3 regions of the Arthrobacter sp. Cr_A7 genome follow, and region 2 is predicted to be linked to each of the others. Evidence: predicted binding sites of a transcription regulator. Region 2 holds the regulator's gene; each other region holds the start of a gene.
What was found. The regulator HrcA, encoded in region 2, represses chaperone genes, less so after heat shock. The targets are predictions, from matches to a motif close to TTNGCACTCGNNNNNNNCGAGTGCNAA.
Positions count from the first base shown of each region.

Region 1: a site for HrcA is predicted at 7,786-7,812, ahead of P2Q66_RS01470 (FmdB family zinc ribbon protein). Genes of this name have one in related genera too.
Region 3: a site for HrcA is predicted at 9,358-9,384, ahead of groL (chaperonin GroEL). Genes of this name have one in related genera too.

Region 1 covers NZ_JARHXQ010000029.1:8,907-19,826, forward strand. The annotation lists gene P2Q66_RS01415 (Lrp/AsnC family transcriptional regulator) at 1-37, shown strand, start outside; gene P2Q66_RS01420 (MFS transporter) at 50-1,300, opposite strand; gene P2Q66_RS01425 (Lrp/AsnC family transcriptional regulator) at 1,453-1,950, shown strand; gene P2Q66_RS01430 (DUF1761 domain-containing protein) at 2,016-2,441, shown strand; gene corA (magnesium/cobalt transporter CorA) at 2,476-3,471, shown strand; gene P2Q66_RS01440 (HNH endonuclease family protein) at 3,479-4,159, opposite strand; tRNA gene P2Q66_RS01445 (tRNA-Ala) at 4,226-4,298, opposite strand; gene P2Q66_RS01450 (hypothetical protein) at 4,449-5,387, opposite strand; gene P2Q66_RS01455 (GNAT family protein) at 5,469-6,089, opposite strand; gene galU (UTP--glucose-1-phosphate uridylyltransferase GalU) at 6,094-6,999, opposite strand; gene P2Q66_RS01465 (5-formyltetrahydrofolate cyclo-ligase) at 7,110-7,751, shown strand; gene P2Q66_RS01470 (FmdB family zinc ribbon protein) at 7,868-8,149, shown strand; gene P2Q66_RS01475 (RcpC/CpaB family pilus assembly protein) at 8,271-9,008, shown strand; gene P2Q66_RS01480 (DUF4011 domain-containing protein) at 9,047-10,920, opposite strand, start outside.
Region 2 covers NZ_JARHXQ010000008.1:1,621-11,169, reverse strand. The annotation lists gene P2Q66_RS00555 (PhoH family protein) at 1-828, opposite strand, end outside; gene P2Q66_RS00550 (GerMN domain-containing protein) at 1,187-2,140, shown strand; gene P2Q66_RS00545 (16S rRNA (uracil(1498)-N(3))-methyltransferase) at 2,127-2,906, opposite strand; gene dnaJ (molecular chaperone DnaJ) at 2,909-4,036, opposite strand; gene hrcA (heat-inducible transcriptional repressor HrcA) at 4,121-5,134, opposite strand; gene P2Q66_RS00530 (DUF3097 domain-containing protein) at 5,312-6,163, shown strand; gene P2Q66_RS00525 (DUF4870 domain-containing protein) at 6,282-6,701, shown strand; gene hemW (radical SAM family heme chaperone HemW) at 6,840-8,069, opposite strand; gene lepA (translation elongation factor 4) at 8,106-9,549, opposite strand, start outside.
Region 3 covers NZ_JARHXQ010000361.1:9,079-19,998, forward strand. The annotation lists gene P2Q66_RS21195 (TspO/MBR family protein) at 1-459, opposite strand, end outside; gene P2Q66_RS21200 (peptidoglycan bridge formation glycyltransferase FemA/FemB family protein) at 608-1,741, shown strand; gene P2Q66_RS21205 (peptidoglycan bridge formation glycyltransferase FemA/FemB family protein) at 1,865-3,181, shown strand; gene P2Q66_RS21210 (threonine/serine exporter family protein) at 3,249-4,751, shown strand; gene P2Q66_RS21215 (siderophore-interacting protein) at 4,804-5,643, opposite strand; gene P2Q66_RS21220 (uracil-DNA glycosylase) at 5,658-6,428, opposite strand; gene P2Q66_RS21225 (DUF3263 domain-containing protein) at 6,569-6,910, shown strand; gene P2Q66_RS21230 (LytR C-terminal domain-containing protein) at 6,958-7,629, shown strand; gene P2Q66_RS21235 (cold-shock protein) at 7,799-8,005, shown strand; gene P2Q66_RS21240 (ABC transporter substrate-binding protein) at 8,002-9,273, shown strand; gene groL (chaperonin GroEL) at 9,562-10,920, shown strand, end outside.

The DNA.
Region 1 (10,920 bases), on a different contig from region 2:
GCACATCCAGGGCAACCACGGGCCACTTCCGGAGTAGTGGAGAGTTCGGCTAGCCCCTTCCGGGGTGGCGGCGCACCGTGTGCGCCAGTGTCACGACGGCCAGGGCAAGCGCCGCCGTACCGCACACGGCGACGAAATTGCCCACGGCAGCAGCCTGGCCGAATACCCCTGTTGCCCAGCCGAGCCCCAGGACCGGGACGGCACTGCCGAGGTAGGTGATGACGTACACCGTGCTGACAATCTGGGCGTGGCGGGCAGGCTCCACCCGGGCAGCCACCTCGTTGAAGACGGTGCGGAATGCCAAACCCTGGCCGGCACCGGCCGTCGCCGCCGCAAGCACCAGCAGCACAGGACTGTGCCACGCGCCGGCGGCGCCCAGCAGGAAGACGGATCCGCCAAGAACGGCCAGTCCGGCCGGAACGACGTAACGGCCGCGGACAGCCAGCAGCTGGCTGAGGGCTGACGTGCCCAGGGGGAGGCCTGCGAGCAATCCAATCAGCGGCCGGGATTCCGTCCCCAGCACCTGGGCGAAGTAACCGGGAGCCAGTGAGAGGCAGAACCCGAAAACAGCAAAGCTGAGGAAGCCGACGGCGGATGCCAGCCAAAATGCTGCCCGTGCGTCCTGCGACACGGACGGGCGCCGCGGCGCCAGTGCCTGCAGCGGCCTGGACGGCGAGGGCAGCATGATGGCCGGACGGGCCCGGAGCAGGTACAGCGGCACCAGAAGCGCGGCCAGCACCACGGAGTACACGGCGTAGGGAGCAGTGGTGGCTGCGGGCAGCAGGGACAGCAGCCCGCCGATGGCCGGGCCGGCAGCTACCCCACCCGCCGAGGCCAGCAGGGTGAAGCGGGACGCCCATTCCGGGCGGGACGGCAGCAGTTCACGCAGGGCCGCCGCGCTCGCACCCGTGGCCAGCGCAACAGCCACCCCTTGCAGCGCGCGCCCGGCACACAGCCCTGCCAGCGAACCCGCCCCGGCGAAGACCCAGCCGCCCGCCAAACCGGTGACCACGGCGAGAAGGAGTGCAGCACGGCGTCCGATGTGGTCCGACCAGTGCCCGGCCAGCATCAGCGTGGCCACGAGGGCAAGGACGTAACTGGCAAAAGCAGCCGTCACGTCCAGGGCGGAGAGCCCTAGCCCGGCCTGCAGGAGCGGGTAAAGCGGGGTGGCAAGGTTGGCTCCCACCAGAAGGACAAAAATGACGGCGCCCGCCATCACCAGCCGTGCCGTAGTGGAGGCATCCCATCCCGCTGCTGCGGACGGAGCGGGGCGCATACGGAGTTCGCTGAAGACCGTCATGAGGCCGCCTTCCGGTTTTGCCGCGGCGGGTGGTCCTTGTGGGAGCCCGGCGCGGCGTGAATAGGTGATGGCTCCAGAATGGAGCACTACTGCTCGTTTGAGCGGAAATACATGGAAGAATTGAGCAGGATCGTCAAAACCTGCACCCGCCGATGATGGAGAGTGACCATTTGGACAAGCTGGACCCTACCGACCTGAAGATCCTCCTGGCGCTGATCCGCGATCCCCGGATCCAGGTGGGCGAGCTGAGCGACTCGGTGGGTGTTGCCCGCAACACCGCCCAGTCCCGGGTCCGGCGGCTCATCCGGGCCGGAGTGCTGCGCCCGGGCGGGCGGGAAGTTGACCTGGAGGCAGTGGGCTATGACGTGGTGGCCTTCGTTACCATCGAAGTTTCCCACCGCGAGCTGGACGGCGTGGTGGCGGCGCTGCGGCTGATCCCCCAGGTCCTGGAGGTCCACGAGATATCGGGCCGCGGCGACGTCTGGTGCCGGGTGGTGGCCACGGATACACACAACCTGCAGGCGTCCCTGCGGCAGGTCCTGCGGATCAAGGGCGTCATCCGGACTGAGACTGTCCTGGCCCTGCACACGCACATCCCCTACCGGACCGAGCCCTTGATCAGCGGCCTCGCCAAGGCTGCGGGCAGCTGACCACTCCATCCCCGACGACGCTCCGCATCCCGGCCGGCGGCGGCCGGACGGCTAGGATTTCGAGAATGGATTGGCTCTCTTACGTTTCACAGATCAACTGGCTTGCGGTGCTGCTTGCCTTCGCGGCAACGATGGCCATCGGCTTCGTCTGGTACATGCCGGCGGTGCTGGGCAACCGGTGGATGGCCGCCATCGGCAAGACCGAGGACGACCTGAAAAACATCAGCGGCGGGGCCGGGATCTGGCTCCCCATGATGGTGGCAGCGGCGCTGACTGCCATCCTCCTTGCCGTCCTGATCAGCAAGCTTGGGCTGGACAACGCCCTGGCCGGCGCCTGGTTCGCCCTGGTTGTGGGGCTTGTTTTCAGGGCGGGCGGCCACGCCATCCACAATGGTTTCGCCGGGCGCCCGGCCGCCGTGACGCTGATCGACTCCGGCCATGACCTGGTAGCCATGACAGTCTCAGGGGCCATTATCGGAGCCATGTCCTGAGCATGCGGCCTATGCAGACCGGAGGCACCCGCCCATGACCATCATCGACAACGCTGTTTACGTGGACGGCGTGCGCCATGCCGAACCCGAAAACCTGGAGCAGACGTTCGAGACCCTGGCGCACCACGGCGGTATGGCCTGGATCGGGCTGTACCGCCCTACCGCCGAGGAGATGGCGGCAGTGGCCGCTGAGTTCGGGCTGCACTCCCTTGCGGTGGAGGACGCCATCTCCGCACACCAGCGCCCCAAGATGGAGCGCTACGAAGACAACCTGTTTACCGTCCTGCGGCCCGCCCGGTACCTGGATGCAAGCGAGACGGTGGAATTTGGGGAACTCCACATCTTCACCGGAAAAAACTTCGTGGTCACGGTGCGGCATGCGGAAATGGCCGGCGTGGCCCGTGTCCGGAAACGTTTGGAGGCACGTCCGGATCTTCTGCGGCACGGCCCGGAGGCAGTGCTGTATGCCCTCCTGGACAGGGTGGTGGACGACTACGCTCCCGTGGTGGCCGGGCTTGAAAACGACATCGACGAGATCGAGGACCAGCTCTTCAGCGGCGACACCACCGTGTCGCGGCGGATCTACGAACTGGCCCGTGAAGTAATCCAGTTCCAGCGTGCCATCCACCCGCTGCCGGACATGATGCACCAGCTGAAGCGGGGGTTCGCCAAGTACGGTGTTGAGACCGAGCTCCAGCACAGCCTCCGGGACGTGGAGGACCACGTGGAACGGGTGATTTCCCGGGCAGACTCCTTCCGGGACCTCCTGCAGAACGCCCTGACCCTGGACGGAACCCTGACAGCGAACCGGCAGAACGAGGCGAGCGCGGTGCAGAACGAGCAGGTGAAGAAGATTTCCTCCTGGGCTGCAATCCTGTTTGCGCCGTCGTTCGTGGCCGGCATCTACGGCATGAACTTCGACCACATGCCCGAGCTGCACTGGGACCTGGGCTATCCGATGGCCATCGGCCTCATGGCGGCGACGGCCTTGGCCATGTACGCCATCTTCAAGAAGAAGGGCTGGCTGTAGCCGGCACCTAAACGCAGCCGGCCAGGATTCCGGCAATGGCGTCGCGCTCCGCCGGGGTCACCCACAGCCGGTACTTCGCCTTCACGGAGGTCTGCCGGGCAACATACTCGCAGCGAAACGCCTTGTTCGGCGGGAGCCACGTCGCGGCGTCCTTGTCACCCTTGGCACTGTTGGTGGGCCCGTCCGCGGCCATCAGGTTCAAGGGGTCATTGGCCAGTTGGCGCCGCTCTTCGTCGCTGAGTTGCCGGGCACCCTTCTGCCAGGCATCGGAGAGGGCAACGATGTGGTCGATCTGGACCGCGGTGCTGGTGTCCTGGCCGCGGACAAAACTGATGGTGGTGCCGGTGTACTTGTCGGCCAGCGTGCCGGTGGCCACCACACAGTTCCGCGTGCCGGGCTTGAACGTCTCACCCTCAAGGTCGCGGGCGAGGATGTCGTTGCGGGTATCGCAGCCGTTGCGGTCCACATCCGCCCATGCGGGCCCGAACTCGTCCCGGCTGTAGCCGGTCTTCGGTGCCCGGCCCTTGACCGGAATGGTTTCCAGCCGGGCAAGCGCGGCAGCGGCTTCTTCAGGGTTGGATGACGACGGCGATGCCTGGGCCGCAGCATCACAGCCGGCGAGAGTGCCTGCAAGCAGAAGGCTGGTAAGAACGGCTATGGACCTGGCAGCGGAGAAGTTGATCGTCATGTTCCTTCACGGATGCGGCGCGCCCGTGGCCTGGACCGTGCTTTTGTGTGGAGACCGTGCATTGTGTGGAGCTAAGGAGATTCGAACTCCTGACCTCTTCGATGCGAACGAAGCGCTCTACCAACTGAGCTATAGCCCCGGAACTGGCCGCCCTCGCGGTGCGTGTGCGGAACCGGTGACCCTAGGCTACAAATTTTCCCCGCTCAATGCCAACCGGCGCGCCAACGGATACGCATCCAAGGTGATTACCGGCGTCGGGCATTGCATTGGGGCCCGCGGCACGTGCTTCCTAGGCGCGGCGGCGCTGCAGGACGTCGTCGAGGTTGCTGAGGGCGCTCTGCGCCTTGGTGAGCTGCTGGTCCTCTGCTGCCGCCGGGGCAGCAGGCGGAGCGGCTGCCGCACCCTGCTTCAGGGAGGGCTTGCCCACGGCTTTCGGGGCCGCCGGCAGCTCAAGCGGTCCGGGCTCCGGGCGCTCGGCCTTGGCAGCTTCCACGTACACGGGCTTGGGAACCTCAACGGGCTCCCATGGAGTGCGTGAAGGAGTTTTCGACGCCGCTGCTGCCGCACTGGCATCACCCGCAGCCACGGCTACAGCCAGTGCCGCCGCGCGAAGTTCCTGTGCTGTCAGCTGCTGGGCCTTGGGCTGGTGCGCCTCGGCATCAAAAAGGGGGCTTTCCGGGCGGGCAGGAGCAGCTTCAGGCTTGGGCGGGATGTGCTCGGTGGCATCAGGGCGCCGAGCCGGTGCACTCATTGCCGAGCGAAAGGCCGCATCGACTTTCGCCTTGCGGTCCCGGATAGCCAGCCAGCGCAGAATGGCGACGGATGCCGCGGTCAGCGCTGCGCAGGTCAGCGGGAGGACGGGCGAGCCGAGCCCGAAGGGCAACAGCACCCCGGAGACAAACGCCGTCAGCAGGGACAGAAACCCGACGAGAGCCAGGGCCGTACGGCCGTAGCGGATCCGGAAACGGCCCGCAGGTGCGGGGCCGCCGGCACTGGAAGCCGGTCCGGCGCTCTTCCTGGTTTCCATTGCTTTCTCCTGCTGGGCGGCGATTTTCAGTACCAAACCGGCTGGTGGTTCAGGTCTTTCATCGGCTGGTGCGTCTGCCGGAAAGTCACCGGCGGGCTGGAACTGGTGCCGGCGGTTCCGGAGGACGTACGGGGCAACCCACACAATCCAGAGCACGACGGCAACCACAAGGATCACTGAGCTGCTAAGGGGGAAGTCCACACTCAAAACCGTATGAGCATCACATGGTATGGCGTGGCATTAGCTTCGGTGTGTCGCGGCCCGGCTCGCAAATGAGTGGATTTATGACGGGCGGGACGCCAGCCAGGGGCCCAGCAGGCCGTCCGGGACTTCCTCGGACGTCAGTGCGAAGGACCGGTGGTCAGCCCAGTCGCCGTTGATGTGCAGGTAGCGGGGACGGTACCCCTCGTCCCGGAAACCCAGTTTCTCCACCACCCGCAGGCTGGGCCCGTTTTCCGGCCGGATATTGATTTCCATCCGGTGCAGCCCCAGCGTCTGGAAACAATGGTCGGTGACGAGCGCCACCGCAGTTGGGGCGATGCCCCGCCCGGCTTTCGCCTGGTCCACCCAGTACCCCAGCGTTGCCATCATGGCTGATCCCCACACGATGGACGAGACGGTCAGCTGGCCGATGATGACCGGATTCCTGCTGCCGGGCACGCGCTCGGTAATGACGAACGGCAGCGCAGTGGCCTGGGCCGCCTGCGCATTCAGGGAGCGCACCATCTGCCGGTAGTCCGGCAGGCCTCCGCGCGGGTCAGGATTGGACGCTTCCCACGGTGCCAGCCACTCGGTGTTGCGGGAACGGACTTCAGTCCACTCTTTTTTGTCCCGGTACCTGATGGGGCGCAGGACCAGGTCGCCGCATTCCAGGGTTACGGGCCAGACAGGGCCAAGGCGCATGGCGCTACTTGGAAAGGCCGCTGGTGAAGCCCGGCAGCCACTCCCGCAGGCCGGGACCCAGATCGTCGCTGTCGATGGCGAGCTGGACGCACGCTTTCAGGTAGCTCAGCTTGTCGCCTGTATCGTAGCGGCGCCCGCGGAACACCACGCCGTAGACGCCGTGGCCTTCGCCGTCACCGGTGGCCAGTTCCTGCAGGGCGTCGGTCAGCTGGATCTCGCCGCCACGCCCCGGACCGGTGCGCTCAAGGACACCGAAGACGGCCTGGTGCAGCACATAGCGGCCAATCACGGCCAGGTTGGACGGTGCTTCGTCGGCGGTGGGCTTCTCCACCAGCCGGTTGATGCGCACGTACCCTTCGCCGTCGATCTCCTGGATATCAGCGCAACCGTAGGCGCTGATCTGTGAGGGTTCCACTTCGATAAGCGCGACGACGGAGCCCCCGGTTTTGGCCTGCACGTCGATCATGGTGCTGAGCAGTTCGTCCCGGGCATCGATGAGGTCGTCGCCCAAAAGGACGGCGAATGCCTCGTCGCCAACATGCTGCTTGGCGCGAAGCACCGCGTGGCCCAGGCCGTTGGGGTCCCCCTGGCGCACATAGTGGATGTCACCGAGGTTGCTGGCCGCCTGGATGGACGCGAGCTTCTCGGTGTCACCCTTGTCCGCCAGCGTGGACTCCAGCGCCGGGACGCGGTCAAAGTGGTCCTCCAGCGCCCGCTTGTTCCGTCCCGTGATCATCAGGACATCGTTGAGACCCACGTGGACGGCTTCCTCAACCACGTATTGGATGGCAGGCTTGTCCACCACGGGAAGCATTTCCTTGGGCATGGCCTTGGTGGCAGGAAGGAACCTGGTACCCAGCCCGGCAGCGGGGATGACGGCTTTGCGAACTCTCGGGTTACTGGTACTCACCGGACTAATCTAACGTCAGCGTCAAGCATTCAGTAATCTAAGGACCGGCCGCCACCTGCCTGGGGGCGCCACGGAAACCGCCAAACGGCGGGCAACGGAGGACATGCACCATGCCTGAAAAGACGAACACGAGGCACGCCTTCGACGCTGCCGCCAAGGACGGCATCCGCACAGCGCACCGGCGGCGCAGGGCAACGCTGACTCCCGCCGATCTGGAGGCCGCCGGGGCTGCCCTCGCCGTCCACGGTGCGGCGTGGGCGGAATCCCTCTCCGGCGGGAAGCCGGCCACGTTCTGCGTGTACCTGGGCATCGGTGTGGAACCGCCCACCCTTCCCCTGATCACCGCCCTCCACGGCAACGGCCACCAGGTCCTGCTTCCCGTCTGCGAACCCGGCAGGGAACTCAGCTGGGTTTTCTGGAGCCCGCAGGCCGGGTTCGAGCGCAGCAAGTATGCGCCCATCCTGGAACCTGCCGGGCCCCGGCATGGGCCCGATGTGGCGGGCGAAGCGACTGCCCTGTTCATCCCAGCAACCGCAGTGGATCTTGAGGGCAACAGGGTGGGCCAGGGCGGCGGCTACTATGACAAATTTCTTGGTCATCTTGCGACCGCCGGGAAGGAAATTCCGCTGGCCGCTGTTATCTACGACGATGAACTGCTTCCGGCCGGGCACATTCCCGCTGAAGAGTTCGACCGTCCCGTACCCGCCGTCCTGGCACCGTCCGGGCTCAGGTCGCTCGCCAGCGGAGTTTGAGCCCAGGTGGCGGGGGCGCCGGAGGATGATAGAATTAGCACTCAGGCCCTGCGACTGCTAATGGATTACCAGGTGGCAGCACGGGACCTCTCGTTTGCCCAAGAGGAGGAGCACCAGTGCCAACATATGCTTACGCCTGCAAGGATTGCGGCCATGCCTTCGATATTGTCCAGTCTTTCTCGGACAGCTCATTGACGTCCTGCCCCGAGTGTGAGGGCACCCTGCGCAAGAAGTTCAACAGCGTGGGCGTCGTGTTCAAGGGCTCGGGCTTCTACCGCACCGACTCCCGCGACTCCAAGGGCAGCACCGTGTCTGCAGCTCCCGCGGCGCCTGCGTCCACCGCACCGGCTCCCGCAGCTGCCCCAGCGGCCTCCGTTCCGGCGGCTGCCGCCAGCTGATTCAGCGTCCGCCATTTCGACGGCGGCCCCGCGCCTTGTGACTGGACGTCCCCTTCGGATGTTGTCCACATAGGAGCGGGGCCGCTGTCGTTTGCTTTTGCAACGCCCTTAGCGTGGGGTTATGCCTGCACACCCGCTTCGCGCCCGCCGGGACACCCCCGGGTTCCTCCACCGCAACCGGAGGCCCCGTCCTGCCCGCCGTTCCAGGACCAGCCGCCCGGCTGCGAAATTCGCGGGATGGCTGAGCCGCAACCGGCGCCTTGCCGTCGCACTGCTTCTGTGCGCGGCGGCAGCACTCACGGTCCATCAGCTGACTCCGGCACCGGTTTACACCGTGAGCGCACTGGCTGCCGCCCGGGACCTTCCGGCCGGGTCGGCCATGGCGGCGGCAGACCTTGCCCAAGTACAGGTGCCTCCGGGCATGCTGGCGGACGGGTTCCTCCGCGACCAGGCCGAGGCGGCCGGGAAACAACTGGCAGCACCGCTGCGCAAGGGCCAGTTGCTGACGGACGCCCAGCTGGTGGGTCCCGGCCTGCTGACGGGCAGCGCGCCGGGTTCAGCTGCCGTTCCCTTGAGGATGGCCGACCCCTCGTCCATCCAGCTGGTGTCCCCGGGCCAGCTGGTCAACGTGGTACTGACAGCAGCCAACGGCTTCGACCAGCAGGAACCGTCGGAGGTCCTTGCATCCGGTGTGCCGGTGCTGTGGACGTCCACAAAGGGCGGCCAGGGCGGGCAATGGCTCGGAACCCAGGAGACCGACGGGCTGATTGTGGTGGCCGCCGATGCAGCACAGGCAGCCCGGCTCGCCGGGGCGTCAACCCAGGGCAAACTGTTTTTCGTCCTGGTGGGACCTCCCTGACCGGCCGCAGAAAACTACTCCCGAGCTACCGCTCGGCGTCAGCCCCAGTGCGGCGGTTTCTGTTCCTTCAGCCAGGCGTCGTGGTCGTCCTCGCGGTCGCCCCAGGCGCGGGGATCGTCTTCCGACGCCGTCCTGGGCAGGATTCCCTCGGTACCACCCTGCACGGGCCCGGGAGCCGGAGCGGCCGCGGTGTCAGCCGAGGCCGACCTGCCGTCGGCAGCGCTGTTGTTCTTCTCTTCGCTGGCCATGTGGCCCGCCTCCTTGCTGCTGTCCGTTTCACCCTGCACCGGCTCACCCTCTACGGGCTCAACCCCGGCGTGCCCGCCGGCAGGCTGCCCAACCTGGGCGTCGGCCATGTCGCCGGCCCGGCGTCCTGAAGCCGGGCGGGTGGAATGCCTTACGTAGGAAACCGGGGCGGGCTGAGCGGCGTCAATATCATTGAGCGCCTGATCAACGTCGTCGTCAAGGAAACCGACAGACGCCGGCCGCGCCGGAAGCGCCATCTTTTCCAGGCCCAGGTACCCTGCGATCCGGTCAGCGCAGGCTGACGGATCGGTGAACACCTCAATGGTCCACAGCGGCATGTACCGCCAGCCCAGGCGCTCCAGCAGCTGCGGCCGCAGCCGGCTCCGCTCCCGGACACTCATGGTGCGGTACTGTTCGGTGCCGTCGGACTCAATGGCCACAGGCCACGGGAGGTCGGCGTCGTCCTGGCCCATGGTGTTGAGTGGATCAGCGGCTGCCACCACATCAATGGCGCCGTCGTACTGGTGCCAGACCCGTGCACCGCGTGCACGCAGGCGGTCCCCCAGGTCCGCAACCAGCGGGTCGGCGCCAAGCGCCTGCTCGCTGGCGGCGGCGCGCGACGCGGGAGTGCCGAGATCGGTGTTTCCCGAGATCTCCCGGTCCAGGAGTGCGTATAGGTCCACGGCTCCGTGCGTCAGCCGGGTGTGGTCCAGGTCTTCGGGGCGGAAGCACGTCAGGACATGCATGGAGCGCCGGGCGCGGGTCATGGCCAGGGCAAACTTTTCGCGGCCTCCCTCGGCCGAGAGCGGCCCGAAGCTGTGCAGGGCACGCCCGTGCGGGGTCCGGCCGAAGCCCGGCGAGAAAATGACGTGGTCGCGCACCAGGCCCTGCGCGCGTTCCAGGTCGACGACCCGGAAGGATTCGGGACCGGCGCCGAAGAATCCGGCGAGGCCCGGATGGTTGGGCAGCTGGAGGCGAATGGACTCGCTGATCCGGGCGGCGTGCCGCAGGCTGGCAGTCACCACGGCGAGGGAGGTACGCGGCCGCAGCCGTGCGTGCTCAAAGACCAGCTCCACCACCCGGTTGACTTCTGCCACCACGGACTCGACGCCTTCGTGGTCTGCACTGGGCAGCCCTGTTCCGTCCGGCAGGTATTCCACCAGCAGGGACCGGTCCAGCCCTGTGGCGGACTGGCCCTCCGGCAACCGGCGCAGGCCGCCGTCGTAAAAGTTCTTGCTCAGCTGCAGGACCAGGTCCTCGTCCACCGCACGGTAGACGAAGTTCAGCCGCCACACCGGCAGCACGGCCGACAGGGCAGTAAATGCGCTCTCAACGCGGTGGTGCGCCGACTCCCCCGGGGCCAGCCGTTCCACCCCGACGGTGAAGGTGCGCGGGCTGGCAATCCGGGAGTCGCCGAAGGCGATCACCTGGCGGGCGCGGGCGATGGACGGCAGGACGGCCTGCAGCGAGGTGGCTTCTGCGTCGAGGATGACCACCGCGTCAAAATGCTGTTCGGCCGGAAGCAGTCCGGTCATCAGGTAGGGACTCACGGACCAGACGGGAACCAGGGTCCCGATCAGGTCAGGCGCCTGTGCCGTCAGTGCCGGCAGGGACACCCGGCCGTCCTTGAGCAGGCTGCGCAGGAGGTCGGCCTGGCGGGGCTGGT
Region 2 (9,549 bases):
CCGCGTCAGGAACATCTTCATCTGCTCGGGCGTGGTGTTCTGCGCCTCGTCGAGAATGATGAAGGCGTCGTTGAGCGTGCGGCCGCGCATGTAGGCAAGGGGTGCCACCTCGATGGTGCCGGCTGCCATGAGCCGCGGAATGGATTCGGGATCCATCATGTCGTGCAGTGCGTCATAGAGCGGACGGAGGTACGGATCGATTTTGTCGCTCAGGGTTCCGGGGAGGAAACCCAGGCGTTCCCCGGCTTCAACCGCCGGACGGGTCAGGATGATCCGGCTGACCTCTTTTTGCTGCAGCGCCTGGACCGCTTTGGCCATGGCAAGGTACGTCTTGCCGGTTCCGGCCGGTCCGATACCAAAGATCACGGTGTTGTCGTCAATGGCGTCAACGTAGTTCTTCTGGTTCAGGGTTTTCGGGCGGATGGTGCGGCCGCGGCTGGAGAGGATGTCATGGGTCAGCACGTCCACGGGGTTCTGCAGGGACTGGGTGCGCAAGAGGGCCACCAGCTGCTGGAGCACCGTGGGACTGATCACCGTGCCGCGGGCAACGAGGCCGCGGACTTCATGGAGGAGCCGCATGATCCGCGGTACGTCACTGGTGGGACCGCTGATGGAGAGTTCGTTGCCGCGGACGTGGAAATTAACGTCCGGGAACTGTTCCTCGATGTACCGCAACGCCTCATCATGGCTGCCGAGTGACTGGACCATCTGATCGGAGTTGTCAAAAAGGACTACCTCGGTCCGGATGCCGGGAAGGGAATGGGGGAACTCCCCGGGCGTGCCCTCTCCGGTGGTGAGCCGGCGCTTTCCGTTAGCTGATTCAGTCATGGTGCTGGCCCGCAGGCCTGTGGTCCCCTCGAGGTCGGTTCAGTTGTTGGGCTGTTGCGCGGAGGCCGTTGCCCGTTCTCCCCGTCCAGCGATCCTTCCATCTTACGCCAGAGCGTCCCACGGCCGGATATAGGGAGGCTGCCCTGCAGGGCACAAAAGGGCCCGCCGCGGCGGTGGTTGCGTCATAAGGTATCAACTTCATATCGGCCTCATATCGTTCCCGTTGCAGTTGGCCGCCAGTGCCGCTCCGCGGCTCTTGGGCCCCGCGCGTTGTGCCATGCTGGAAATCCAGCTGCAGCTGGAACACCAGGCCGCCCGGGGATCGGCCCTCCATGCAAGGAAAGGACAGGCAACAAAAGTGCCGGAAACCGCTGCGCCCAAGGGCGCCGCCCGTGCCCTGGGCCGCGCGCGCGCACTTGTGCTTGCCGGTGTCCTTGTTGCCGTCCCTGCCTTGACGGGCTGCATTGCCGAAGCGGGACCGTCACCCACCGCCACGCCGCTCACAGGTCCGGCCGCCTCGGGCACCGCACAGCCTCCGTCCACCAGCGCGCCGCTGGAAACCACCCAGTCCTCCAACAAGGCGCCGGTGTACTGGATCGGCCGCAGCGACAGCGGGGTTTTCCTTTACCGGGAATTCCGGGATGTACCGGACCAGGAAAATCCGGTGACCCGGGCACTGCGGGCCATGATGTCCGACAAACCCCTCGACCCTGATTTTTTTACCCCGTGGCAGAACCCGAGCCAGCTCGCCACGTCGATTTCGGGCAAGGACGTCATCACTGTTGATGTGTCCGAGGATGCTTTCAACAGCAATCTCGACGCCGACATGGCTGCCCGGGCCATCCAGCAGCTGGTGTATACGGCGACGGCCGCGGCTGCCAGCTCAGGACTGATCGACTCGGGCCAGCAGATCCGGGTGCGCATCCTGGTGGACGGACATACGGACTACGTGGCCTTTGACCACATCCAGCTGGGCGCCCTGATGACGCGCACCGCAGGCCTTGTTGCACCCGTCTGGATTATTGACCCCCAGGAAAACGTGGAAGTGGGCGGCGGCAGCGTCAAGATCACCGGGCGCAACACAACGGCAGGCGGCAAGCTCCGCTGGCAGATCCTCCAGTCCAGGGACAACGGCGCCAAGGAGCCGTTCCTCACGGGCGAGACCACCGCGTCTGCTGAACAGGGACAGGCCGGGGTGTTCACCCTGGCGCTTAACCTGCCGCCAGGTGACTACGAGCTGCGGGTCTCCCAGGCGGGCACTGGCGACCAGCCGGACCAGTACGAGGACACACGGGCCTTTAAGGTGCGGTAGCCTTCCAGCGGCCCAGGATGTCGCTGGCAAGGACGACGGCGGCAGGCCCGGCCGTTGATGAGCGCAGGACGTGGTGGCCCAGGAGTGCTGTCACGGCACCCTTGTCGCAGAGTTTCGTGACTTCCCGGGGGCTGATGCCGCCTTCCGGTCCCACGATCAGGAGCACTTCCCGGGGCGCCGCTCCCCCCGCTCCATCCCATGCTTCGAGGACGTTTCGCAGTGGCCGCACGGCGTCCTCATGAAGGATGACAGCCAGGCCGGCGGCTTCGACGGCCGCGGACAGGGCGGCTGTGTCGACGGCGGGCCGGACCTCGGGAACCCAGGCCCGGCGTGCCTGCTTGGCCGCCGCAGTCACAACGGACTGCCATTTGGCATGGGCCTTGGCGGCCCGGTCACCTTTCCAGCGCACGATGGAACGCTCGGACTGCCACGGAATGACGGCGTCGATTCCGAGCTCTGTCGCCGTTTCGATGGCCAGCTCGTCCCGGTCGCCCTTCGCAAGCGCCTGGACCAGGACCAGCCGGACATCGGGGCGGTCTTCGACAGCCACCGACGTGCACTCGACCTCCAGAGCCGAGGAAGAAGCCGCGGTGACGCGTCCGCTCATCCGTGTGCCGGCACCGTCCACGATGTCCACAGCTTCACCGGGTGACAGCCGTTTAACCGCAACAGCGTGCCTGGCTTCGGGTCCTTCCAGGATGAAGCGTGTTGCGGGCGCGACGCCGTCCAGGGACCCGGCGGGAGTGAAGAAGACGGGGTTGCTCACCGCTACAGGTTACCGAGGCGGTCCCGGAGTTTGGCGAACATGCCGCCGCTGGCAGCGAGTTTGCCCTCGGTGATCTGCTCGCCGCGCATCTTGGCGAGCTGCCGCAGCAGGTCCTCCTGGGCGGCATCCAGCTTTGCGGGGGTCTCAACCTGCAGGTGCACCTTTAGGTCGCCGCGGCCGTAGCCGCGCAGGTGGGTAACGCCGAGGCCGCGGAGGGTGATGATCTCACCGGACTGCGTTCCGGGCTTGACGTCGATTTCCTGGGTCCCGTCGAAGGTCTCAAGGCTTACCTCTGTACCCAGCGCTGCGGCCGTCATGGGGATGTTCAGCGTGGCGTGGAGGTCGTCTCCGTCGCGGACGTAGGTGGCGTCATTGTTGACGCGGATTTCCACGTAAAGGTCACCGGAGGGTCCGCCGGCGGGCCCGGCCTCGCCCTGGCCGGAGAGCTGGATCCGGGTGCCGGTGGCCACGCCGGCGGGAACCTTGATGGTCAGGGACCGGCGGCTCCGGATCCGTCCCTGGCCGCTGCATTCGTTGCAGGGGTCCTTGATGACGGTGCCGAAGCCTTCGCAGCTGCCGCAGGGCGCAGCCGTCATGACCTGGCCCAGGATGGAGCGAACGGCCCGCTGGACCTGGCCGCTGCCTCCGCAGATGTCACACCGTTCGGGGTGGGTGCCGGGCCGGCAGCATGATCCCTCGCAGGTGGGGCAGGTGACCGCGGTGTCCACTTCGAGTTTCTTGTTGACGCCGAACACCGCATCGCGGAGGTCGATCCGGACACTGATGAGGGCGTCCTGTCCTCGGCGGACACGGGAGGCAGGCCCGGTGGAGCCGCCGGCGCCAAAGAACGTGTCAAAGATGTCCTGGAACGCGAAGCCCTGGCCGGCGTAGCTGCCGCCGCCGAATCCGTTGTCCGTACCGTTCTCGTTGCCGGTGGTGTCATAGACGCGCCGCTTTTGGGGGTCGGAAAGGACCTCGTACGCGTGGGTTACTGCCTTGAAGCGGTCTGCGGCGTCCTCACCCGGGTTAACGTCCGGGTGCAGGGTCCGGGCCAGCTTGCGGTAGGCCTTCTTGATTTCTTCGCCGGTGGCCTCCGGTGAGACTCCAAGGACGTCATAGTGGCTGCTCAAAGTTCGTATCTCTTCCTTGTTGTACTGCCTGCATGCGGGGTGCCCTGCCCGTGGTTCCGGCTGCCTGAGCGCCGGGACCGCCGGTCAGGGTCCCAGGATCCGGGAAAGGTAACGGGCAACAGCCCTGACGGCGGCCATGGTGGTGGGATAGTCCATGCGCGTCGGCCCCAGCACGCCAATCTTGGCCGTGCTGTCCGGGCCGTATCCCGTGGCCACGACGGACGCCTCGGAAAGGCCGTCGTAGGGGTTCTCGCGGCCGATGCTGACGGCCACGCCGCGGTGGTCCTGCGCCATCTCGCTCAAGAGCCGCAGCATGACCACCTGCTCCTCAAGGGCTTCCAGGACGGGGCCGATGCTGAGCGGGAAATCGACGTTGGACCGTGCAAGGTTCGCCGTTCCCGCCATCACCATCCGGTCCTCACGGCTGCTGTGCGCCAGCACCTCCAGCCCGTGGGCCAGCGCCTGCGCGGCCGGCCTCTGGCTGGGACTGACCGCCGACACCACGGCCGGAAGTGACTGGGCCAACTGGCCCAGCGGCGTTCCTGAAAGGGAACCCAGGAACCGGGTCCGCAAGGCGGCCAGGGCGTCGTCCCCCAGGTCCTGCCCGACGTCGATGACCCGCTGTTCCACCTTGCCGCTGTTCGCGATGAGCACCACCAGCACCTTGCGGGGAGCAAGCAGGACGAATTCGATGTGCCGGATCAGGGCACGGCTCAGGTGCGGATACTGGACAACCGCCACCTGGTTGGTCAGCTGCGACAGCAGGCGGACCGTCCGGTCCAGGACGTCGTCAAGGTCGTCTGAGCCCTCCAGCAGCGACTGGATGGCCCGGCGCTCGGCCTGCGACAGGGGTTTGACGGCCGAAATCTGGTCGACGAACAGACGGTAGCCCTTGTCCGTGGGAATCCGGCCCGCGCTGGTGTGCGGGGCGGTGATCAGGCCCTCGTCCTCCAGCGCCGCCATATCGTTGCGGATTGTCGCACTGGAGACGCCGAGATGATGCCTCTCGACGAGGGCCTTGGATCCCACCGGCTCGCGGGAGTGGACGTAGTCCTCCACGATGGCCCGCAGTACTTCCAGCTTGCGTGGCTCGCTCACACTCCACCTCCATCCAGGGTCAGGGCGGCCGTGCCGCCCGCACCGTGCCACCACCAGGGTTAGCACTCGACATGCCTAAGTGCTAACAGTCTATTATGCCTCGGGCCGTTGTTAGCATTGGTACCGCTCCGGGCGAAATTCCGGTGGCACTGATCTAGCGCTAGGCGGAGTCGATCCATGGATTACCAGAACTGGGGCCCCCGGGACATGTCCGCGCCCGTCCGGACCCAATTGCCCGAAGTGCCCGTTGAGCGCGGCATGGTGCTGGAGGACGTCCAGTCCGGTTGGGTCGGCGCCGTCACCCGGGTGGAAAAGTCCGGCGGAATGCACGTGGTGGTCCTCGAGGACCGCCGCGGGAAGTCACGGACCTTCCGGCTGGGTTTCGGTTTCCTCCTCGAAGGCCGGGCAATCCGCCTGATGCCCCCGGCACCCCGTCCCGCGACGGCCGGCCCCGCCGCCGGAAGGACTGCCTCCGGCTCGGTGCGGGTTGCCGGCCAGCGCGCACAGGTAGCGAAGGCCAGCCGCATCTGGGTGGAGGGAAAGCACGACGCCGAACTGGTGGAAAAGGTGTGGGGAGACGACCTCCGGGTGGAGGGCATCGTCGTCGAACCCCTGCACGGCATTGACGACCTGGCCGGCGCGGTGGCCAACTTCCGGCCCGGACCGGGACGGCGCCTGGGCGTGCTCGTGGACCACCTGGTGCCGGACTCCAAGGAGTCGCGCATTGCCGATGCCGTCATGGCGTCTCCCGGCGCGGCCGGGAACGTGCTCATCGTGGGCCATCCCTACGTGGACGTATGGCAGGCCATCCGGCCCGCTGTCCTCGGCATCGAGAAGTGGCCCGTTGTGCCGCGCGGGCAGGACTGGAAGACCGGAATCCTGGCCTCTTTCGGCTGGCCCCACGCCACGAAGGAAGACATCGGGCTGGGATGGCAGAAGCTGTTGGGGGCCGTCCGCAGCTATGCAGACCTGGAAGCATCCCTGCTGGGGCGGGTCGAGGAAGTGATCGACTTCCTCACTGTTCCCTGATTGGGCAGCCAACACCCGGATAGCCAGTATTCTTGGTACTGCGGTGCCTGTGAAAAAGGGGCAGGCCCGCACCCAACCACCGGCATTCGCACCATTTGCACTCTCGAAGGAACAGACTGTGTCAGAAAACGCACGTGATCACAGGGACAGCCAGGGCGGCGCGGGCCGCTCGGAATACCACGGCGTCCCGGCGAATGCGCTGCCCCTGACGGCGGGCGAGGACCGGCAGTGGGCCACGCTGGCGCACTTTGGCGGGATCCTCGGCTGCGTTCCTGCCCTGCTGATCTTCCTCATTTTCAGGGACCGTGGACCGTTCACCGCCCAGGAGTCCAAGGAAGCCCTCAACTTCAGCCTCCCGCCCACCATCGCGGCCGTGGTGGCCAATATCCTGGTGTTCATCCCCGTGGTCGGCAACATTTTTGCCGTGATCGCGACCCTCATCTGGATCGCCCTGACCTGCTTCTCCGTGGCCGCCGGCATCCACGTCAACCGCGGCCAGCCGCACCGCTACCCGTACAACCTTCGCTGGATCAAGTAGCGTTCCAGCAACAGGGGGCCACACCCGCGGGGTTCCCTGGCCGAGCTTGCGAGGTCAGGGTGCGGGTGGGGAGGGTCACTCCCTGCCCAATAACCACGCGTTTTTGGGCAGAACCTGACCCCGTGTTGGTTTAGCGGGTTACTCGGGCAGGATGCGGCGGACCACGGCGTCAGCCAGCAGGCGTCCCTTGAGGGTGAGGACCAGTTTCCCCCGGAACGCCGCGGCCGGGTCCACCAGGCCGTCGGCAATCAGCCCGGCAATCTCATGGCGACCCACGGCGCTCAGGGCAGCCACCTCAAGCCCGGCCTGAAGGCGGGCTTCCAGCATGACGCGCTCGATGTTCCGGGTTTCCAGGTCCAGGGTCTCCCTGCCTGCGGCCGGGGACAGGCCCTGCGCCAGGCGGCCGGCGTAGGCAGTGGGGTGCTTGACGTTCCACCAGCGGACACCGCCCATGTGGGAGTGCGCGCCGGGGCCGATCCCCCACCAGTCGTCCCCGCGCCAGTAGGCGAGGTTGTGGCGGCAGGCATGGTCCGGGGTACGGGCCCAGTTGCTGACTTCGTACCAGCCCAGCCCGGCTTTGGTGATCAGCTCATCGGCGAGCTCGTACTTGTCCGCATGGTCGTCGTCGTCGATTCCGGGTACCTCCCCACGGCGGATCTGGGCAGCCAGCTTGGTGCCGTCCTCGATGATCAGCGCGTAGGCGCTGATGTGGTCCGGACCGTACGACAATGCCGTTTCCAGGGTGTGGCGCCAGTCGGCCAGGGACTCCCCCGGCGTTCCATAGATCAGGTCCAGGCTGACGGCAAGACCCGCCTCGCGCGCCCACTGCACAACCTCCGGCACCCGGCTGGGCGTGTGCGTCCGGTCCAGGACCTTGAGCACATGCGGAACCGCTGACTGCATGCCGAACGAGATCCGGGTGAACCCGGCCTCCTTCAATATGGCGAGGGATTCGGGCGTGACGGAGTCGGGGTTGGCCTCCGTGGTGACTTCGGCGCCGTCCTCGATCCCCCACTGGTCGATGGCCGTCCGAAGAATCAGGGCAAGGTCGTCCGCGGGAAGCAGCGTGGGGGTGCCGCCGCCGAAGAAGACGGTGCTGAGCTTCCGGTCGGGGATCCCGGACCCGGCCAGCACCTTGGCCGCCAGCGCCACCTCGGACGCCGCCGTGTTGGCGTAGGCATCCTGCGAAGCACCGCCGCCCAGTTCGGTGGCGGTATAGGTGTTGAAATCGCAGTAACCACAACGGACGGCGCAGAACGGAATGTGCACATACAACCCGAACGCCCGGTCCGCCGCACCTTCCGCTGACTGGGAAGGCAGCAGACCGTCCGACGGCGCCGGGTCGCCGAGTGGAAGAACGCTAGGCATCGTTGCGGCCCCGAGTGTGTCCGGCCACCATCATCACTACTTCTTGGCCTTGTCCTTGGATTCGTCGGTGGTGAGTGCGGCGATGAAGGCCTCCTGCGGTACCTCAACGCGGCCCACCATTTTCATGCGCTTCTTGCCTTCCTTTTGCTTCTCCAGCAGTTTGCGCTTACGGGAGATGTCACCACCGTAGCACTTGGCCAGGACGTCCTTGCGGATGGCGCGGATGCTTTCGCGGGCAATGATCCGGGAGCCGATGGCTGCCTGGATGGGCACCTCGAACTGCTGGCGGGGAATGAGTTCGCGCAGCTTGGTGGTCATCATGACCCCGTAGGAGTAGGCCTTGTCGCGGTGGGTGATGGCGGAGAACGCATCCACCTGCTCACCCTGGAGCATGATGTCCACCTTCACCAGGTCGGCCACCTGGTCGCCGTCGGCCTTCCAGTCCAGGGACCCGTAACCGCGGGTCTTGGACTTGAGGATGTCAAAGAAGTCGAACACGATCTCGGCGAGCGGCAGGCGGTACCGGATTTCCACCCGGTCCTCGGACAGGTAGTCCATGCCGCCCATCACGCCGCGGCGGCTCTGGCACAGCTCCATGATGGCGCCGACAAACTCATTGGGGGCCAGGATGGTTGCGGAAACCATGGGCTCGCGGACCTCGGAAATTTTGCCGGAGGGGTATTCGCTGGGGTTGGTCACGTGGACCACCTTCTTGTCCTCCAGCGTCACCTCGTATTCCACGTTCGGGGCAGTGGAGATGAGGTCCAGGTTGTATTCGCGCTCCAGCCGCTCCCGGGTGATTTCCAGGTGGAGCAGGCCGAGGAAGCCCACGCGGAAACCGAAGCCCAGGGCAGCGGACGTTTCAGGTTCGTACACGAGGGCGGCGTCGTTGAGCATCAGCTTCTCCAGCGCATCGCGGAGCACCGGATAGTCCGTGCCGTCCAGCGGGTACAGGCCGGAGAAGACCATCGGCTTGGCATCGGCGTAGCCGGGCAGGGAATCAGCCGCCGGTTTGGCGAGGTTCGTGACGGTGTCGCCCACCTTGGACAGGCGGACATCCTTCACCCCGGTGATGAGGTAGCCCACTTCGCCGACGCCCAGGCCCTTGGAAGGTGTGGGCTCCGGTGAGCTGACGCCGATCTCAAGGAGTTCGTGCGTGGCCCGCGTGGACATCATCTGGATGCGTTCGCGGGGGTGGAGCATGCCGTCCACCACGCGGACGTAGGTCACCACGCCGCGGTAGGTGTCATAGACGGAGTCGAAGATCATGGCACGGGCGGGGGCGTCCGCGTCGCCTTCGGGCGCCGGCAGGTCGCGGACAATCTTGTCCAGCAGGGCTTCAACGCCAATGCCGGTCTTTCCCGAGACGCGAAGGACGTCCTCCGGATCTCCGCCAATCAGGCTGGCAAGTTCGGCCGCGTACTTCTCAGGCTGGGCTGCCGGGAGGTCAATCTTGTTCAGGACCGGAATGATCGTGAGG
Region 3 (10,920 bases), on a different contig from region 2:
CAGCAGGAGCAGGCCGGCCGTCCTGCTGATGGGGCCGAACTGCAGGACGGTGAGGGTGACGGCGGCGATCAGGGCCAGGATGATGGCCAGCGCCAGCCACAGTGCTGCGGGGCCAAGCGTGGGATACAGGCCGAAGAAGACCGGAGTCCAGGCAAGGTTGAGGCCCAGCTGGATGCCATAAACAGTCAGCGCGGCCTTTGTCCTGCCGGTGCGTTTCCGCCACACCAGCCACGCAGCAACCGCCATTGCCGTGTACAGCACGGTCCACACCGGTCCAAAGACGCCGTTGGGCGGCGACCAGGGCGCTTTGTCCGCTGTGGCATACCAGCCGTCCACGTTGTTGACGGTGGCCAGTCCACCCAGGGCGGCAACCAGGAAGGATGCCGCCAGGAAGCCGGCCAGGGCTGCCGCCTGGACTCCGGCGCTGTATGTCCGGGCGCTTCCTTCAGGCAGCGGCATCAATTGTTCCCGGTTTGGCTGCATCCTCCCACCCTTGCGAACGCCCCTGCCCGAGTCAAGGCGTGGGCCCTACGGAAACATCCCGCAGGCTGCACATCCGCTTGCGGCGGAAAGCCGGGACCGCCGCAGGCTTTAGACTTGAGGCTGCATGTCCGCACGCAGCTACGAGTACCGAAACCGCGCATCAACCCGATTGGACACGGCCCCCTTGCGAGAATTCACCGCACGTTTTGCCACAGCCGAGGAAATTGAAAACTGGGACAAGCACGTCACGGCCAATCCGAACGGCGGCAATATGCTGCAGTCGGCGGCCTACGCGTCGGTGAAGAACGGCAGCGGCTGGAAAGTCCGGTTCCTTGTGCTTGAAAGCCCGGGAACCGCCAGTTACAACCTGGTGCTGGAAAAGAAGTTCCCCGTGCTCGGCCGGCTGTGGTACCTCATCAAGGGCCCCGACCTCGCGGCGGCGGACGACCTGAAAGCAGCCCTCGACGCCTGTGCCGCGTTTGCCCGCAGCCGCAAACTGAACGTCTTCACCATCAAGGTGGAACCGGACATCATTGACTCCGGCGATGCCCAGGCACAGATTGCCGCCGCCGGACTGGTCAAGGCACCCAACATCCAGTCCAACGATTCCACCGCACTGCTGGACATCTCCCAGCCTGAAGAAGCCGTCTTCAAGGCCATCTCCTCCCGCGCCCGCAACGCCATCCGGCGTGCGGAACGGGAAGGCTGCGAGGTGGTCCGCAAGGAACATGGCCCTGAAACGTACCGGGCACTCTACGACCTGATGGCGGACACTGTTGAGGCCAAGGGGTCCATGCCGCTGCGCAGCTACGACTACTACGCCGCGTTCTGGGATGAGTTCTGCGACCGCGGCCAGGGGCACTTCTTCTTTGCCTACGAGGACGGGAAACCCAGCGTCGGCGCCTTCGTGATCAACTACGGCGCCAAGGCAACCTATAAGGACGGCGGGTCCACGCAGAACCGCAAGCAATACGGCGATTCACACCTGGTGCAGTGGACGGCCATCCGCCGCATGCAGGAACTGGGCTGCACCGAATACGACTTCTGCGGCACACCGCCGTCCTCCCGCATCAAGGACAAGAGCCACACGCTTTACGGCATGGGGATGTTCAAGACCAGCTTCACCAAAACGGTGACCGACTTTGTGGGGTGCCACGACTACGTCCTGGCTCCCCTCCGGCACAGGCTGTGGGTCAAGGGCGCTGAACGGGTGTTCCGCCGGATTGAAACGGCTCGGACCGGCCAGCAGTTCTACTGACCACACGCCGAACCCCAGGCCGTCCTGGAGATCAGCCACACCGCGGCTGCGCCGCCGCCCGAACACCGTCCCGCCCCGCGACTGCCCTGCAGGCCGGAAAGAGATATGAAGAAGGTAATTCCCTTGACTCCAGTTCCTACCGCCACAGACCTTGAATTCGCGGTCCTTAGCGATGCCGACTTTGAGGCCTTCGCCCTGAAGCATCCGCAGAACAGCTTCCTGCAGTCCGTCGACTTTGCCCGGTTCCAGCGCGCCCGCGGGCAGCAGGTGGAACTCTTCGGAGTCCGGCGCGACGGCGAACTGGTGGCGGCCGGGAAGCTGAACTTCACCACCACCCGCCTGGGATACACGGTGTGTGAATGCGCCAAGGGCCCCCTGATGGACTACGACGACCCCGAACTGGTGCGCGCCGTCGTCGAGCTTCTCCGCAAGCGGGGCGGCGAACGCAAGGCCGCGGAACTGCGGATCTCGCCGAACCTCAAATACATTGCCCGTGACGAGGACGGCGCGGAACATCCCGAGGTGGAGGATAACCGGCCCCTGGTGGCCCGGCTCGAAGGGCTCGGGTTCCAGCACCAGGGCCTGGACATGAACTTCGTCAACGTGAACTGGATGTTTATCAAGAGCCTCGAAGGCATCCAGGACGCGGAGGAGCTCATCATGGGCACCAGCTACCGCACCCGTAAAGCCATCCGCAAGGCAGAGAAGAATGGCGTGTTCCTGGAACAGGCCACCCTGGACACCCTTGATGATTTCTACGGTGCCCTCAGCCACGCCGGCGACGAAAAGGGTTTCGTGTACCGCGAACGCGCGTACTACGAGCACCTGCTGCGCACCACATCACCCGAGTTCACCAAGCTCATGATGGCCAAAATCGACATCCCGGCCTACCGCAAGTCCATCACTGACCGCCTGGCCGCCGAGTCAGCCACGGCCGCGGACCTCCGCCGCGAGGTGGAGGAGACGGGAAGCAAGAAGAAGGCCAACCGGCTCAAGGTGGTCCAGGACCTCGTGGACAGCTACGAACGCAGCCTAAAGGACATCGAACGCTTCCCCGACTCGGTGGGAGTGGCCACCGTGGCAGCCATCCACTTCGTCTGCTACGGCGACGAGGTGGTGTGCGTCATCGGCGGCACCGTCCAGGACTACATCTACTTCAACGGCGCCACCTCGCTGTACTGGGGCATGATGCTGCACGCCCTCGAAAAGGGGTACCCGCGCTACAACTTCTACGGGACATTCGGGATCTCCGGGCAGGACCAGGAAGGCCACGGCGGCTACGCCTTCAAGAAGGGCTTCGGCGGCGAGGTGGTCCAACTGGTGGGCGACTTCGTGCTGCCCGTCCGGCCCGCCGTGTTCCACGCCAACCGGCTGGCCCGCGCGGCCGCCGCAGCGGCCCGGACATTGCTGGGCAAGCTGCCCGGAAGGCGCTCCGCCTGACCGGCTGCCTGCACCAGCCCACTGATCACACAACCGAACAGTTCACCTGCATTGGGAGGAGGGAACCATGACAGACCTGCCCGAACACCCCGGGGCCGGGTACCCCAAAGGCAGGCCGCACACTGACGGCCTGCCCAAGACGGAGCCGCTGACTCCCGCCCAGCTGAGGCAGAACGCCGCCGCCAAGAGGATGCTGCGCCGGCTGGTCCAGAGCGAGAACCCTCCGACGGCGCCGCTGAGCATCGTGGACCGGCTCGCCGGCAGCCCCTACGCCAACCCCACCATCCAGGTAGGCGGTGTGGACACGTCCGCCCGCAAGACCCTTGACTTCGCCCTGCACCTCGCCGAAACCATGTTCCGGTACGGGGCCGGTGCCCTGGAGGTGGAGACCAGCATCATTGCCGTCACCGCCGCGCTGGGACTGAAGAACATCGAGGTGGACATCACCAACCAGTCCGTGGGCATCAACTATGCGCCCAAGGACCAGACGCCGATTGCGCTGCTGCGGGTCGTCCGCTCCTGGACCAACAACTATGCCGGACTGGCCAAAGTGCACCAGCTGGTGACCGACATCGTGGCCGGGGGAGTGGGCCGCGATGAGGCCATCCGGCGGCTTAACGAGGCCATTACCAGCCCCAAACCGTTTCCCCGCTGGATGGTCACGGTGGCCTTCGGCATTTTCGCTGCCGTGTTCGTGGGCGTCCTTGGAGGCGGGCCGGTGTCGTCGGCCATTGCGTTTGCGGCCAACATCGGCGTGAGCCTGCTGGCCCGGCAGCTGGGGCGGTGGCGGGTGCCGGACTTCTTTATCACGGCCAGCTGCTCCTTCGTGGTGACCCAGCTGGCACTGCTCCTCTGGCAGTTCGGGCTGACCACCTCGCCGGCCATCGTGGTGGTGGGCGGCATCCTGCTGCTCCTGCCCACGGGCCGCCTCGTTTCCTCCGTCCAGGACGCCATCAACGGCTTCCCGGTCACGGCGGCCGGGCGGTTCCTTTCGACGCTGCTGACGTTCGGCGCCATCGTGGCGGGCATCGCCGTGGCCTTTGTGGTGGGCGAACTGACCGGCATGGAGCGGATCGATGTCACCCAGACCTTCCCGCCCGCCTACGACCTGTGGGTGCTGATCATCTTCGTGGCAGTGGCCGTGATGGCCATCGGTATCACGGAACAGACCAGCTGGCAGCTCCTGCTGCCCACTGCGGCTGTGGGCGTCGCAGGCTATCTCGTCCTGCTCGGCGGCGGCCTGCTGGGCATCGGCGACCGGTTCTCGCCCGCTCTCGCCGCCGTGGTCATCGGGCTGCTGGCGCGCGTCGTGGCGCTTCGGATGGGCGCGCCCCAGCTGGTGGTTGCGGTGCCCGCCGCGCTGATCCTGCTGCCGGGCCTCACCATCTTCCGGTCCATGTACGTGCTCACGGTTGAAGAGTCGGAAATCCTGGTTGGTGCCGGGAACATGCTGAGCGCCGGTGCGATCGTCCTGGGCACGGCGGCAGGCATCGTCCTCGGCGACACGCTCGCCCGGCCGCTGACCAGGAGCCTGGCCAGCAACGAGCGGCGCCGCGCCCGCCGCCGCTAGGCGTACCCCGCGGCGCTGTCCTCCCGCCGTGGCCGGTCCCACGGCGGACGCGTCAGATCTGCCCGACCGGCAGTTTCTTTTCGGCCTGGAAGGCGTCCTCCACCCGGCCCTGCGCCCAGTAGCCGGACAGCGACACCTGCCGGCGCTCCAGGCCCCGCTGCGTGAAGAACACGTCCCGCAGTGCCTTCATGTAGCCGCGCTCACCGTGGGCGAAAACGTCCACCGTTCCGCCGGGCCATTCGGCGTCCGCTACCGCCTTGACCAGCAGGTCACTGGAACCTGCCGGGACGCCGTTGCGGGCCAGCCAGGTGATCTGCACCCCGGCCGGCGCGGCAATCAGCTGGATGTCGGCGTCGGAATCCACCTCCAGGAACGCCAGGCCGGTGGCCTCCGGCGGCAGGGCTTCCAAGGACGCCGCGATGGCCGGCAGTGCCGCCTCGTCGCCGGCAAACAGGTACCAGTCGGCGTCCGGGTTGGGGTTGTAGGCGCCGCCCGGGCCGGTGAAGGTCAGCGCGTCGCCTGGCTGGGCCTTGGCCGCCCAGGGGCCTGCCAGCCCTTCATCGCCGTGGACCACAAAATCGATGGCCAGTTCGCGGGCCGCCGGATCAACCCAGCGGAGGGTGTAGGTGCGGGTATAGGGCCACTGTTCGCGCGGCATGGTCTCCCGGATGGTCCACAGGTCCAGGGGCGCGGGGTATTCCACTCCGGGCTGCGGAAAAACGATCTTGACGTACCGGTCCACGAAGCCGTTGTTGACGAAGTCCCCAAAGCCTTCCCCGCCTGCGACGATCCGGACCATGTGCGGAGAAAGCTCTTCCCTGCGCACTACTTCGAGGTTGATCTGCGGACGGGTCTTCTTGCTGGCGCTGGTTGCTGCGGGAACAATGCTCATAAGGCAAGCCTAAGCTAACGGGCCGGCGGCAGTTCCCAGGTTACGTCCAGGGCGCCCTGCTCCCGCAACAGTTGGTTCACCCGGCTGAAGGGGCGGGAGCCGAAGAAGCCGCGGGAAGCGGACAGCGGGCTCGGATGGGCGCTGGACACAATGGGTGTGCGGCCCAGGAGCGGGCGGACCGACTCGGCTTCCTTCCCCCACAGCAGCGCAACCAGGGGCACGGGCGACCCGTCCGGAGAGCGGCGGCCGGCAACAGCGGCGACGGCCGCCGTCGTAATTTTCTCCCAGCCTTTGCCGCGGTGGGAACCTGCCGACCCGGCACGCACCGTCATCACCCGGTTCAGCAGCAGCACCCCCTGCTCCGCCCACGCGGACAGGTCGCCGTGGACCCGCGCCGGAATGCCGAGGTCATCCTCCAGCTCCCGGTAGATGTTGGCAAGGCTGCGGGGGATGGGCCGGGTGCGCTTGTCCACGGAAAAGGAAAGGCCCACGGCGTGACCCGGCGTCGGGTAGGGATCCTGCCCCACCACCAGGACTTTCACGCCGGCCAAGGGCTGGCGGAAGGCGCGCAGGACGTTCGACGGCGACGGCAGGACCTGGTGCCCCGCCGCGACTTCTGTGGCCAGGAAGGACAGGACCTGCCGAAGGTCGCCTTCCACGCCGGCCAGCGCATTAGCCCAGTCGGGCGCCACGAGGTCTGCCAGCGGGCGGTGTGCAAGCCCGGCAAAATCGATGGCGTCGGCGGGTTCACGCTCCAGTTCGAACAAGGCGTCTGATTCAAACATCGTTCCATTCTTGCAGGGGAACGCCGCCGGGATGGTTGTCGCGTTGCTTCCTTGCCTGGACCCGGGCGCAAATGACAACGCTGTTATTCGTCCGTAGCATGGGGGTAAGACATTTGCCCCTACCAGCGGAGGAGTGTGCCGTGGCGGAACCGGCCCGGGAACACATGCCCGGACATGTGCCGGAGCAGGAGCCGCGGAACCAGCTCCTGGCCGATTTCACCCTTCGGGACTCGCCGCTGGGTGAGCGCGAGCAGCAGATGCTTGCCCTCGAGCGGCAGTGGTGGAAGTACGCCGGAGCCAAGGAACAGGCCATCCGGGAGCTCTTCGACCTCTCCGCGACGCACTATTACCAGCTGCTCAACGTGCTGATCGACAGCGAGGATGCCCTGGCGCACGATCCCATGCTGGTCAAGAGATTGCGTAGACTACGTACGTCTCGCCACCGTGCACGCACCGCACGGCGCCTGGGGTCCGACGCCTAGGACGCCCCACGCCCTTCAGCAGCAATCACCAAGGATGTCCTTCCATCATGACCAAATACGCCCGCGATGAATTCGACAAGGTCCCCGAGAACTCGTCGCGCCAAGGTGTCCACCGCACGGCTTCCGCCCCGGCCCGGGTGCGGCTGTGGCTCATCCTGGCGGTGGGTCTCGTGGCCCTGGCCATTGGCGTGGTGTCCTTCCTGATCCTTCCCAAGATGGGCTTCGGCGGTACGGGCAGCCAGGCGTCAAGCCAGGCGTCAAGCCTGGCGGCCAGCCCGCTGGCGGACACCGGCGCAACGGAACCCGCCGCCCAGGAAAGCCCGGCAGAGCCCTCCGCCAACGCAACACCCTCCGCTGAAGCTGTACCGTCCGCCTCGAACGAGCCCTCGCCCAGTGCCGAGGCCGAAGCTGAGCCCACTCCCTCGGCTGATGCACCGGTTTTCCTGGACAGGACCCAGCCGGTAGCCGTCTACAACGCGGCCGGGACGGCGGGGCTGGCAAGCCGCGTGGGCGGTACGGTCCAGGCGGACGGCTGGACGCTGGGACAGGTGGGCAACTGGGCCGGTGCGCCGCAGCAGGGCTCCACCATCTTCTACTCCGGTGCCGGCCAGCTGGCGAACGCCCAGGCGCTGGCGGAACTGCTGGGAGTGCCCACCCTGGTAAGCAGCACCGAGTTCCAGGTGCCGCTGGTTGTGGTGCTGGGTCCGGGCTACCGCTAGGGCATTTTCTGTGGCACCGGTCACGCATCAGTAACGTTTGCCGCCCCTGCCCTACGCTGACTGCGGCGCCGGCCCGGCATTGGCTAGAGTGAAATTCAGGCTTCGTTCCGGGGCCAGGCAGCAGACAGCGGCGCGGGTTCCCCGGTCTCAACGGAAAGAGTTGGTCATCATGGCATTGGGAACCGTCAAGTGGTTCAACGCGGAGAAGGGCTACGGCTTCATTACCGTCGACGGGTCCGGGGACGACATTTTTGTCCACTGGTCCGCCATCCAGGGTGAGGGCTACCGCGCACTCGACGAGGGCCAGCGGGTGGAGCTCGAAGTCGGCGAAGGCGAGAAAGGCCCCCAGGCCGAAAGCGTCCGGCCAGCCGAGTGAAGCCGCTGTTCCGCCCCGCCGCCCGGATCCGTCCGGCGCTTGCCCTCTCCCTGTGCGCCCTCCTGGCCGCGACGGCGTGTTCCGGCGTGACCGGCAACGCGCGCGTCGAAGCAGCGGAGGCGTCCGGGGACGGCATCCTGCGCGTGGGCCTGGTCCTGGACAACACCGGTGACAGCAGCTTCCTCAACGCACCCCAGCTGGCAGCGGCCAGGCTCGCAGTCAAGGACATCAACGACGCAGGCGGCCACAAGGGCCGGCCCGTGGAGCTCCTCCCCGTCGCCACGGACCAGGACGCGGCAGCCCAGGCGCACGCCCTGGTAGCCGGAAAGGCCGACGTGGTGATCGGGCCCACCGATTCCAGCAACGCCGAAGCAACCATCGACGTCCTGTCCAGGGCACGCACGCCGCTGATCTCACCGGCCAACACTGCGGCGGGCCTCACCGGCACCGACTCCGGCGGCTACTACTTCCGGACAGCGGCCGCGGATGTGGCCCAGGCTCCCGTCCTGGTCAAACTCGCCAAGGATGCCGGCGCCGCCACTGTCACCGTGCTGTACCAGGAGGGCTCCTACGGCAAGGACGTTTCGACGGCTGTTTCCGACGCCGCCGGGCAGTCCGGACTCAAGGTTGCGGCGACGGAGGGGTTCACGCCGGGGGAGGCCGGCGGAGCCGCCGGTGAGGCAGCGAAAGCCGCATCCGATGCGGTGATCCTGATTGCACGCGAGGGTGCGCAGGGCGCGTTGGCAGAACTGAACAATGCCGGAGTAGCCGGGGACCGCATCATCATCAGCGACGGCGCCTTCGCCCGGTACGGGTCCACGCTGGGCGCCAGGGCACTCGACGGCGCCCGCGCGGTGGTTCCGGGGCAGCTTCCCTCCGCGGGATTCCAGGAGCGGCTGCTGGCCGTCGACGGAAAACTGAAGGACGTATCGTTCGCGGCCGAGACATACGACGCCGTTACCCTTGCTGCCCTGGCTGCCGCCATGGCGGAGGATGATGCAGGCCGCTCCGTCACGGCGAACCTGATCAGCGTGTCCGGGGGAGTGGCTGGGGCGCATACCCCCGCGGCTGCTGCCTGCGCCTCCTACAAGGAATGCCTGGCCGGACTGGCATCGGCTGGCGTCATAAATTACGACGGCGAATCCGGCCCGGTCGCGTTTGACGACAACGGAGACATCACCACGGCCAACTTCATGGTGTTTACATACGGGGCCGACAACATTCCCGCGCCCAGCGGCCGGGAGACAGCGGGCCGCGCCGCGAGCTGATCGCCCTCGGCGAATACCAGGGCGGACTGCCGGTTGGGGGCCTCTTTCGCTTGCACTCTCACGTGGGGAGTGCTAATTATTGAGTTAGCACTCTGACGTACCGACTGCTAAAGCAAGGCCTGGTTCCGCCGGGCGGCGCACGGCAGCGGTCAAGGAGCGAAGAAACACCTAACTGGAGTGAGATCCCCACCCGGAGGCGTACAGAGGCCGCCGGCAAAGGATCGTCCGTCGCGGGCACTGCAGCGAAGGTTCAATCTTAACGACTGTCCCGAAAGGACTACTGCCGTTATGGCCAAGATCATTGCATTTGATGAAGAGGCACGCCGCGGCCTTGAGCGGGGCCTGAACACCCTCGCCGACGCCGTTAAGGTCACCCTCGGCCCGCGTGGACGCAACGTCGTCCTCGAAAAGAAGTGGGGCGCCCCCACGATCACCAACGATGGTGTTTCCATCGCCAAGGAGATCGAGCTGGACGATCCCTACGAGAAGATCGGCGCCGAGCTGGTCAAGGAAGTTGCCAAGAAGACGGATGACGTCGCAGGCGACGGCACCACCACGGCTACCGTGCTGGCACAGGCCCTGGTCAAGGAAGGCCTGCGCAACGTTGCTGCCGGCGCCGACCCGCTGTCCCTCAAGCGCGGCATCGAGAAGGCCGTTGAGGCCGTCACCGCCGAGCTGCTGAACTCCGCCAAGGAAATCGAAACCAAGGAAGAGATCGCCGCTACGGCCTCGATCTCCGCCGGTGACGACGAAATCGGTGCCCTCATTGCCGAAGCCCTGGACAAGGTTGGCAAGGAAGGCGTGATCACGGTCGAGGAATCCAACACCTTCGGCCTGGAGCTGGAACTCACCGAAGGCATGCGCTTCGACAAGGGCTACATCTCCGCCTACTTCGTCACGGACGCAGAGCGCCAGGAAACGGTCCTCGAGGACCCGTACATCCTGATCGTCAACTCCAAGATCTCCAACGTCAAGGAACTGGTTGCTGTCCTGGAAAAGGTCATGCAGTCCAACAAGCCGCTGCTGATCATCGCCGAGGACATCGAGGGCGAGGCCCTGGCCACCCTGATCGTCAACAAGATCCGCGGCACCTTCAAGTCCGTGGCCGTCAAGGCCCCCGGCTTCGGTGACCGCCGCAAGGCACAGCTCGCCGACATCGCCGTCCTCACCGGCGGCCAGGTCATTTCCGAGGAAGTCGGCCTGAAGCTGGAGAACGCCGGCCTCGAACTCCTGGGCAAGGCACGCAAGGTTGTTGTCACCAAGGACGAGACCACCATCGTCGAGGGTGCAGGCGACGCCGACCAGATCGCCGGCCGCGTTTCCCAGATCCGCGCCGAGATCGAGAACTCCGACTCCGACTACGACCGCGAGAAGCTGCAGGAGCGCCTGGCCAAGCTGGCCGGCGGCGTTGCAGTCATCAAGGCCGGTGCCGCCACGGAGGTTGAGCTCAAGGAGCGCAAGCACCGCATCGAGGACGCAGTGCGCAACGCAAAGGCTGCTGTTGAAGAAGGCATCGTCGCGGGTGGCGGCGTGGCCCTCATCCAGGCCGGCGCCAAGGCATTCGCCAACCTGCAGCTGTCCGGCGACGAAGCAACCGGCGCCAACATCGTCCGTGTTGCCATCGACGCTCCGCTGAAGCAGATCGCC